One region of the Kitasatospora sp. NPDC056181 genome, then DNA from elsewhere that is predicted to be linked to it. Evidence: riboswitches for the same ligand, from Rfam matches in the RefSeq annotation. Region 1 holds a riboswitch; the other holds the start of a gene.
What was found. A riboswitch is a leader RNA that binds a small molecule or an ion and turns the genes downstream of it on or off. The one in region 1 is predicted to bind cobalamin.
Positions count from the first base shown of each region.

Region 2: linked by a shared signal. The riboswitch ahead of ACFC1F_RS27035 (CoA-acylating methylmalonate-semialdehyde dehydrogenase) and the one ahead of ACFC1F_RS07700 (cobalamin biosynthesis protein) in region 1 are both predicted to bind cobalamin.

Region 1 is NZ_JBHJUK010000012.1:22,333-26,794, reverse strand. Features, by position in the region: gene ACFC1F_RS07710 (alpha/beta hydrolase) at 1-467, opposite strand, end outside; gene ACFC1F_RS07705 (XRE family transcriptional regulator) at 764-1,477, opposite strand; cobalamin riboswitch at 1,730-1,860, shown strand; gene ACFC1F_RS07700 (cobalamin biosynthesis protein) at 1,965-2,963, shown strand; gene ACFC1F_RS07695 (cobyric acid synthase) at 2,960-4,462, shown strand, end outside.
Region 2 is NZ_JBHJUK010000081.1:26,583-31,044, forward strand. Features, by position in the region: gene ACFC1F_RS27025 (enoyl-CoA hydratase/isomerase family protein) at 1-171, opposite strand, end outside; gene ACFC1F_RS27030 (acyl-CoA dehydrogenase family protein) at 171-1,319, opposite strand; gene ACFC1F_RS27035 (CoA-acylating methylmalonate-semialdehyde dehydrogenase) at 1,316-2,815, opposite strand; cobalamin riboswitch at 3,017-3,208, opposite strand; gene ACFC1F_RS27040 (TetR/AcrR family transcriptional regulator) at 3,608-4,330, opposite strand.

The DNA of each region.
Region 1 (4,462 bases):
ACCCAGGTGCCGCGCTTGCCGTCCAGGTACCACGCGGGCAGGGCGCCCAGCTCGCCCGCGGCGGCGGTCTCGGAGAACGGCAGGCCGAGGGCGGTGGTCGGGTCGCCCGTGTGGACGCGGGGGGTGAAACGGACCACGGTGCCGGAGGTCAGGGTGCCGCGGTCGGCGCGGACCAGCCGCCGGGTGACGCCCTGCGCGTCCTCGTGCAGGACCTCCTCGACCACGGCGTGCCCGCCGTCCCCCCACTCGACGGCCCAGCGGCCGGGGCGGATGCTCTCCGGACTGCGGGTGAAGGTGACGCGCCCGGAGGCGAGGGCCTTGACCAGGACGGGGCCGGCGGGTCGGCCCGGGGCCTTCACCCGGTGGACCATCCGCTCGGACGCCCTCCGGCCGATGACCAGCACGGCGGCCCCGGCACCGGCACCGATGGCGGCGGCCGCCACGACGGCTGCGGTTCCCCAACGCATATCGCTCCCCGCTCTGTAGGTCGCGGACTGGGCAGTGTGCCCACCAGTCCACTCGCGGAGGCGGCGGCCGGCCACCGGACACGGCCGTCCGGGTCACACCGGGCCACACCGGGCCCCCGGGCCGCACCGGGACCCACCGGGACCCACCGGGACGCCCGTCACGCCGAGGAGCACCGGCCGCACCGGGACGGGGTCACCTCGGCACGGCATCGTCTCGGCACCTGGCCCGGCTTCACCTCGGCACCTCGACACGGCTTCACCTCGGCGCGGCGTCGCCGCGGGGTGCGGCCCTCCGGTCAGACCGGGATCTCGGTGTCCCGCCGGCCGAGCAGCTCCCAGAACCGCTCGTCGAGCGGCTGCTCCCGCCCCGCGGAGTGCCGCGCCGCCGGGGCCGGGGAGCCCCAGCTGCCCGCGCCCCAGTGGGAGGAGACCTGGTTCTCGTTCTGCAGCACCGCCAGCACGGCGGCGAGGTCCTCCTCGTGCACCGGCACGATCCGGCCGATCGCCCGGACCTGCGCCTGCCAGCGGCCGTCCACGCACTGCCGCAGCCGCTGGTCCAGCTCGTCCCGACGGCCCGTCACCGCGACCAGCTCGCGCAGTGTCAGGCCGAGCACCCGGGCGAGCGCGTGGGTCTGCTCCTCGTCGCCGTCCCAGCGGTCGGTGGCCTCGGCCCGCTGGTAGTGCGGCAGCGGCATGCCGATCCGGCGGGCGGCGTTCTCCTGGCCGAGCTCGCGGGCGACCCGGAAGTCCCGCAGCCGGGCCGGGCGGACCCCCATCAGCTGGGCCGGCGGGCACCAGAGGGCGCGGGCCAGCGCGATGAACTCCTCCTCGGCGGGGCGCAGCTCGCCGCCCTCCCAGCCGAGCACGTGGGCGGGCACCAGCCGGACCCCGTGCGCGGCCATGCCCTCGACCACCTGTTCCGGGGTCAGGCCGAGGCCGGCGCGGTGCGCGCGGGCGGCCGCGGGCGAAAAGGGCACCGGAGGGACGGCGGGGGGCTGTCTGCGTCGCATGGGACCCGACGGTAGGGGCTGGTGGTTCGGTGCCCCAGCCGCCGAACGCACGAAGCACCGCTGTAGGGGTCTACATGCCGCTGGACGATCACACAGGCTGTCATGCCCCTGCGGGGGGTGATGATCAGAGGTAGCGACGGGGCCGAAACCGGGGCGGGAACCGTGCAGACCGTGTGACCAACCCCTCCGTGACCTTGGTTGACTCGCGGTTCGGCCGCGTGATGGGATCCTTCAGCCAATACGGAGGCATGCAGAGGAAGCCGGTGCGAGTCCGGCGCGGTCCCGCCACTGTCACCGGGGAGCACGTTCGGAACAGCCACGGCGGGCCGTCAGAAGCCGCTGGAAGGCCCGGGGGTGCGTCCGACCCGGAAGCCAGGAGACTCTCGCCCCCGGTACGTCGATCCAGGGCGCGGACCCTGAGTGAGGACACGCACGCGATGCAGGCTGCCCCGACCTTCCGAGCCCTCTGCTGTCCGTCGTGCGCCCGCTGACCCGCGCCGCGGCCTTCGCCGTGGGCGCCGTCGCGGGGTACCTCGCCGACGCCCGGTTCGCCGACCCGCGCCGCGGCCACCCGGTGGCCGTCTTCGGCAGTACGGCCGGCCGGCTGGAGAAGCGGCTCTGGCGCGACGACCGGGCCGTCGGCACCGCCTACACCGCACTCTGCGTGGGCGCCGTCGCCGCCGGTGCGGTGGCCGCCGAGCGCGTCCTCGGCCGCCGCCCGGCGGGGCGGGCCGCGCTGGCCGCCGCCGCGACCTGGACGGTGCTCGGCGGCACCTCGCTGACCCGCGAGGCCCGGACCATCGGCCGCTCGCTCGCCGCGGGGGACCTGACGGCGGCCCGCGAGCGGCTGCCGCACCTGTGCGGGCGCGACCCGAGCGCGCTGGACGAGCAGCAGATCGCCCGCGCGGTGGTCGAGTCGGTCGCCGAGAACACCGCCGACGCCGTGGTCAACGCGCTGGTCTGGGGCGCGGTCGCGGGCACACCCGGGCTGCTGGCGTTCCGGGCCGTCAACACCCTGGACGCGATGGTCGGCCACCGCTCGCCGCGGCACGCCCGGTTCGGCTGGGCCTCGGCCCGGCTGGACGACGTGGCGGGCTGGCCCGGCGCCCGGCTGACCGCCCTGCTGACGGTGGCCGCCGCGCCCGAGCCCCGGACCGCCTGGCGGGTCTGGCGGCGGGACGGCTCCGCACACCCGAGCCCCAACGCGGGCCAGGCCGAGTCGGCCTTCGCCGGCGCGGTCGGCGTCCGCCTCGGCGGCACCCTGCGGTACGGGGACGGGGCCTCCCCCGGGCCGGGGGTCCCCCCGGCCGAGGGCTGGGGAAGGGTCGAGCACCGGCCGGTGCTGGGCGGGGAGCTGCGGCCGGTCGGGGTGGACGACATCGAGCGGGCCTGTGTGCTGTCCCGGAGGGTGGGCGCGCTGGCGCTGGGTACGACCGTCGCCGGGCACCTGCTGCTCCGGGCGGCCCTCAGGAGGGGAAAGGCATGAGCAACGCACTGCTGGTCGCCGGAACGACCTCGGACGCGGGCAAGAGCGTGGTCACCGCGGGCATCTGCCGCTGGCTGGCCCGCCAGGGTGTCGGCGTCGCGCCGTTCAAGGCGCAGAACATGTCGCTGAACTCCTTCGTCACCGCCGACGGCGCCGAGATCGGCCGTGCCCAGGCGATGCAGGCCCAGGCCGCCAAGGTGGAGCCCGAGGCGGCGATGAACCCGGTGCTGCTCAAGCCGGGCGCGGACGGCCGCAGCCAGGTGGTGCTGCTCGGCAGACCCGTCGCCGAGGTCGGCGCGCTGGACTACCGCGAGCGCAAGCCCGTCCTGCTGGAGCGCGCCCTGGAGTGCCTGGCCGACCTGCGCCGCCGCTACGACGTGGTGGTCTGCGAGGGCGCCGGCTCGCCCGCCGAGATCAACCTGCGCGACCGCGACATCGCCAACATGGGCCTGGCGACCGCCGCCGGACTACCCGTCGTGGTGGTCGGCGACATCGACCGCGGCGGGGTGTTCGCCGCGATGTACGGGACGCTGGCACTGCTCTCGGCGGAGGACCAGCGGCACGTGGCCGGCTGGTTCGTCAACAAGTTCCGGGGCGACGCGCGGCTGCTCGCGCCCGGCCTGGAGATGCTGCGCGAGCTGACCGGCCGCCCGGTGCTGGGCACCCTGCCGATGCTGCCGGACCTCTGGCTGGACGCCGAGGACTCGCTCGACCTGTCGACCGTGGTCGACCGGACCGCCGGGCGCGGGCCGCTCGGCGCGGACGTGCTGCGGGTGGCCGTGGTGCGCTTCCCCCGGCTTTCCAACTTCACCGACCTGGACGCGCTGGCCCAGGAGCCGGGCGTCCTGGTCCGCTGGGCCACCCGGCCCGAGGAGCTGGCCGACGCCGACCTGGTCGTGCTGCCCGGCACCCGGGCCACCGTCGCCGACCTCGCCTGGCTGCGCGAGCGCGGCCTGGAGCCGGCGATCAAGGCGCGGGCGGCGGCGGGGCTGCCGGTCCTCGGGGTCTGCGGCGGCTACCAGATGCTGGCGCGGGAGATCGTGGACGAGGTCGAGTCGAAGGCCGGCGCCGTCGACGGCCTCGGGCTGCTGCCCACGCACGTCCGGTTCGGCGCCGAGAAGGTGCTCGGCCGGCCGGTCGGCGAGGCGTACGGGCAGCGCGTCGAGGGGTACGAGATCCACCACGGGATCGTCGCGGTGGAGGGCGGCGAGGCCTTCCTGGACGGCTGCCGGGTGGGCTCGGTCTGGGGGACGACCTGGCACGGCGCGCTGGAGAACGACGGGTTCCGGCGCGAACTGCTGCGCGAGGTGGCCGGGTTGTCGGGCCGGGCGTTCACGCCCGCGCCGGACGTCTTGTTCGCCGAGGCGCGCGAGGCCCGGCTCGACCGGCTGGGCGACCTGATCGAGGAGCACGCGGACACCGACGCGCTGTGGAAGCTGATCGAGGGCGGGGTGCCGGCCGCGGGTTCGCTGCCGTTCCTTCCGCCCGGGGCCCCCTTG
Region 2 (4,462 bases), on a different contig from region 1:
GACGACGACGGATTCGACCCTCTCGTCCTCCTCCCAGGAGTCCAGGGCTTCGGAGATCCTCCGCACCATGCCGTGGGTGAGGGCGTTCAGGGCCGCGGGGCGGTTGAGGACGATCAGGCCGGCCCTGCCCTCGCGCTGGACGAGGACCTCGTCGACGGTGTTCCCGGTCATCACGCGGCTCCGGTCAGGCCGCGGGCGACGATGACGCGCATGATCTCGTTGGTTCCTTCCAGGATCTGGTGCACCCGCAGGTCTCGGACGATCTTCTCGATGCCGTACTCGGCCAGGTAGCCGTAGCCGCCGTGCAGTTGGAGCGCGGCGTTGGCGACCTCGAAGCCGGTGTCGGTGGCGTAGCGCTTGGCCATCGCGCACAGCTGCGGCGCCCGGGGATCGCCCCGGTCCAGGGCGGTCGCGGCCCGCCAGAGCAGCGACCTGGCCGCCTCCAACTCGGTGGCCATGTCGGCGAGTCGGAACTGCAGGGCCTGGGCGTGCAGCAGCCGGGCGCCGAACGCCTCGCGGTCGGCCAAGTAACCGGTGGCCCTCTCCAGGGCGTCCTGCGCGCCGCCGAGGGAGCAGGCGGCGATGCCGAGCCGGCCGCCGTTCAGCCCTTTCATGGCGATCCGGAAGCCCTCGCCCCCGGCCCCGAGGAGCCGGTCGGCGGGCAGCCGGACACCGTCCAGCCGCACCTGCCGGGTCGGCTGCGCGTTCCAGCCCATCTTGTTCTCGTTCGGCCCGAAGGAGACCCCCGGGTCTCCGCGTTCCACGACGAACGCGGAGACCCCGCCTGCCCCCGGTCCACCGGTGCGGGCCATCACCACGTACACCTGCGAGGCTCCCGCACCCGAGACGAACTGCTTGACGCCGTCGAGGATCCAGTGGTCACCGTCCCAGCGGGCCCGCGTGGTCAGTGCCGCGGCATCCGAGCCCGCACCGGGCTCGGTGAGGCAGTAGCTGCCGAGTTGTTCGGCCGCGCAGAGGCCGGGCAGCCAGCGGGCGCGCTGGGCGTCGTCGCCGTAGCGGTCGATCATCCAGGCGACCATGTTGTGGATGGACAGGTAGGCGGCGATGGACGGGCAGCCGGTCGCCAGCGCCTCGAAGACGAGGACGCCGTCGGCGCGGGTGAGTCCGGAGCCACCGGACTCCTCACGGACGTAGACGCCGGCCAGGCCGACATCCGCCGCCTTGCGAAGCACGTCAACGGGGAAGTGCTTGGTCTGGTCCCACTCGACCGCGTTCGGGGCGAGGTGCTCGCGGGCGAAGGCCCTCGTCGTGTCCGCGATGGCGCGCTGATCCTCGGTGAGGTCGTGCACGGCGCTCATCCCATCGTCGGCATGGTGAAGCTCGCGCCCTCCTTGACCCCGGAGGGCCAGCGCGAGGTGACGGTGCGGGTGCGGGTGTAGAAGCGGATCGAATCAGGCCCGTGCTGGTTGAGGTCGCCGAACGCGGAGCGCTTCCAGCCACCGAAGGTGTGGTACGCGATCGGCACCGGGATCGGCACGTTGACCCCGACCATGCCGGTGTTCACCCGGCGGGCGAAGTCCCGGGCGGTGTCGCCGTCCCGGGTGTAGATCGCGACACCGTTGCCGAACTCGTGCTCGCTGGGCAGCCGCAGAGCCTCCTCGTAGTCGGCGGCACGCACCACGGTCAGGACGGGCCCGAAGATCTCCTCCCGGTGGATCCGCATGTCCGACGTGACCCGGTCGAACAGCGAGGCGCCGAGGAAGAAGCCGTCCTCGTGGCCATCCAGCCGGAAGTCCCGCCCGTCCACGACGAGTTCGGCTCCCTCCGCGACCCCGAGGTCCAGGTGGCCGCGCACCCGGTCCAGGGCGTCGCGTCCGACCAGCGGCCCGAAGTCGGCCGCCGGGTCGTCCGAGCGCCCGACCTTCAGTGCGGCGATCCGCTCGACCAGTTTCGCCACCAGGGCGTCCGCGGTCTCCTCCCCCACCGGGACCGCCACCGAGATCGCCATGCACCGCTCACCGGCCGAGCCGTAGCCGGCTCCGATCAGCGCGTCGGCCGCCTGGTCGAGGTCGGCGTCCGGCATCACGATCATGTGGTTCTTCGCACCGCCGAAGCACTGCGCCCGCTTCCCGTGGGCGGCGGCCGTCGCGTACACGTACTGCGCGATCGGGGTGGATCCGACGAAGCCGACCGCCTCCACCCGCGGGTCCCCCAGCAGGGTGTCCACCGCCTCCTTTCCGCCGTTGACCACGTTGAGCACGCCCGGCGGCAGCCCGGCCTCCAGGAACAGCTCGGCCAGCCGCAGCGGCACCGAGGGGTCGCGCTCGGAGGGCTTGAGGACGAAGGCGTTGCCGCAGGCCAGCGCGGGCGCGGCCTTCCAGAGCGGGATCATCGCCGGGAAGTTGAACGGCGTGATGCCGGCGACCACGCCGAGCGGCTGGCGCATCGAGTACACGTCGATGCCGGTGCCGGCGTTGTCGGTGAACTCGCCCTTCAACAGGTGCGGGATCCCGGCGGCGAACTCCACGACCTCCAGGCCGCGTTGGATGTCGCCGTGGGCGTCGGCCACGGTCTTTCCGTGCTCGGCGGAGAGCAGCCTGGCCAGCTCCTCCTTCTCCAGCTCGACCAGCTGCAGGAAGCGCAGCAGGACGCGCGCCCGCCGCTGGGGATTCCAGGCCGCCCACGCGGGCTGGGCCTGCGCGGCGTCGGCGATCACCGCCTCGACCTCGGCGCGGTCGGCCAGCGGCACCCGGGCCTGCACCCGGCCGGTGTTGGGGTCGTACACGTCGCCGAAGCGGCCGGACGTGCCGGCGGTGCGCTTGCCGGCGATGAAGTGGGTCAGTTCTCGGACCATCGGGTTCCTTCTCTCGACAGGGTTGGGGAGAGGAGGAATGGAGAGCAGCGCCATCGCCGGCGATCGGGCGCACGGTCATGCGTCGTCGCGAAATGGCGTTGTTGACCTACCGTCAGGCGCGGTGGCACCTGACGGTCGGCAGCACGGCAGCGGAACGGGAACAGCAGCCCGGAGTCATGCGTGTCGTCTCCATCCTCGTGGAAAACACGAACCACCCGCGGCCGGTATCCTGACTCCCGGATCACCGCGCGCCCCCGGGCCTTCCCGGCTGGCTGCCAGTGGCCTTCATCTGCGAGGACGAACTCCCCGGTCACAGTGGCGGGACCGTGCCGGACTCACACCGGCTTCCCTGACACCGCGGACCTGTCATCGACCATATAGTTGGACGTCCTAGTAAGTCCAGAGGTCCGGGTTCGCGTCGCGCCATCGGGATCCCACTGCGCCGAGCACCGCCCGGGTGGTGCGATCGACGCGGAGCACAGGTGGGCACGGCCCCTGGCGACAGCCTGACGTGCCGTCGGGATGGATGCCGCCCTCCTCGGACCCGCTCGGCCGAGACGGCCCCCGGACGCATGCCCCGGCCCGCCACCCGGATCATGGGCGCGCCCGGTCGGCTGGGCACTTCCACCCGCCCGGGCGCCGCGCCGGCGGTGCGGCCGCCGGGTGGTCACCGTCGGCGGCAGCCTCAGTAAGGGTGAGGGCCGGGGCCGGGTGCTGGGGCTCGGGCCGGCAGGGCGGCCGGCCGGCCGCGCTCTTGCCGATCCAGCGGGCCGCGTCTCCGTCGTCGACCCGTCACGCCCGACCGGTCGGCCGCAGTTCCCGTTCGAGAGCGGAAAGGGCGAACGTGTGCGCGGAGGCGTGCTGCCAGCGCGGGCGTCCGAACATCACGTCTCCGGACAGCCCGTTGAGCATGGCCACGGCCCTGATGACGAACTCGGACGGATCCACGTCGGCGAACTGCCCCAGGGCCCGGCCTTCGAGAAGGATGGCTTCCAGGTGCTCTTCCCAGGCGTCGGACAGTGCGGTGAGGAGCTGCCGGCCGGCGTCGTCGTGGCGCTGGGCCAGCACCTGCGTCCACAGCGCGTAGCGTTCGTCGCCCTGGTGGCGGGGCAGGTAGAAGCGGACGAACAGTGCCAGCTTCTCCGAGGGGGAGGCGGCCTGGTCCGCGGCCTGCTGGAACCGGGTCACGAGGTCCGCTTCGCTCCATGCGAGGACTTCGAGCAGGAGGCGGTCCTTCTTGCCGAAGTGGTACAGGATGTGCCCGGTGCTCATGCCGGCCCGCGCGGCGATGTCCGACATCCGCACGGCTGCGGGGCCCTTCTCGGCGATGGCGCTGATAGCGGCCCGCATCGCCCGTCCCCGCGCCTCGTCGCCGGTGGGCTGACGCTTCCGGTCGACCGAGGCCAGAGCCGGCTGCGGGGTGGCCCCGGGCTCCGCGTTCGGCGCGGGCCCGATCGCGTTCTTCGGTGAGGGGCGGGACTGCGGCCGTGTGGGCTCGTTCTCTGGCGTCGGCATGGCCTCACCTCGGTTTCTGGGGATCTAGATCCGTAGTCTAGACTGAAAATCTAGACAGTGCGACTGGAGCCCGAAGCCCGCGTGTGCGCGGTCCGACGCCCAGCGGTTCGCCTGTCCGACCCACCCTTCAGG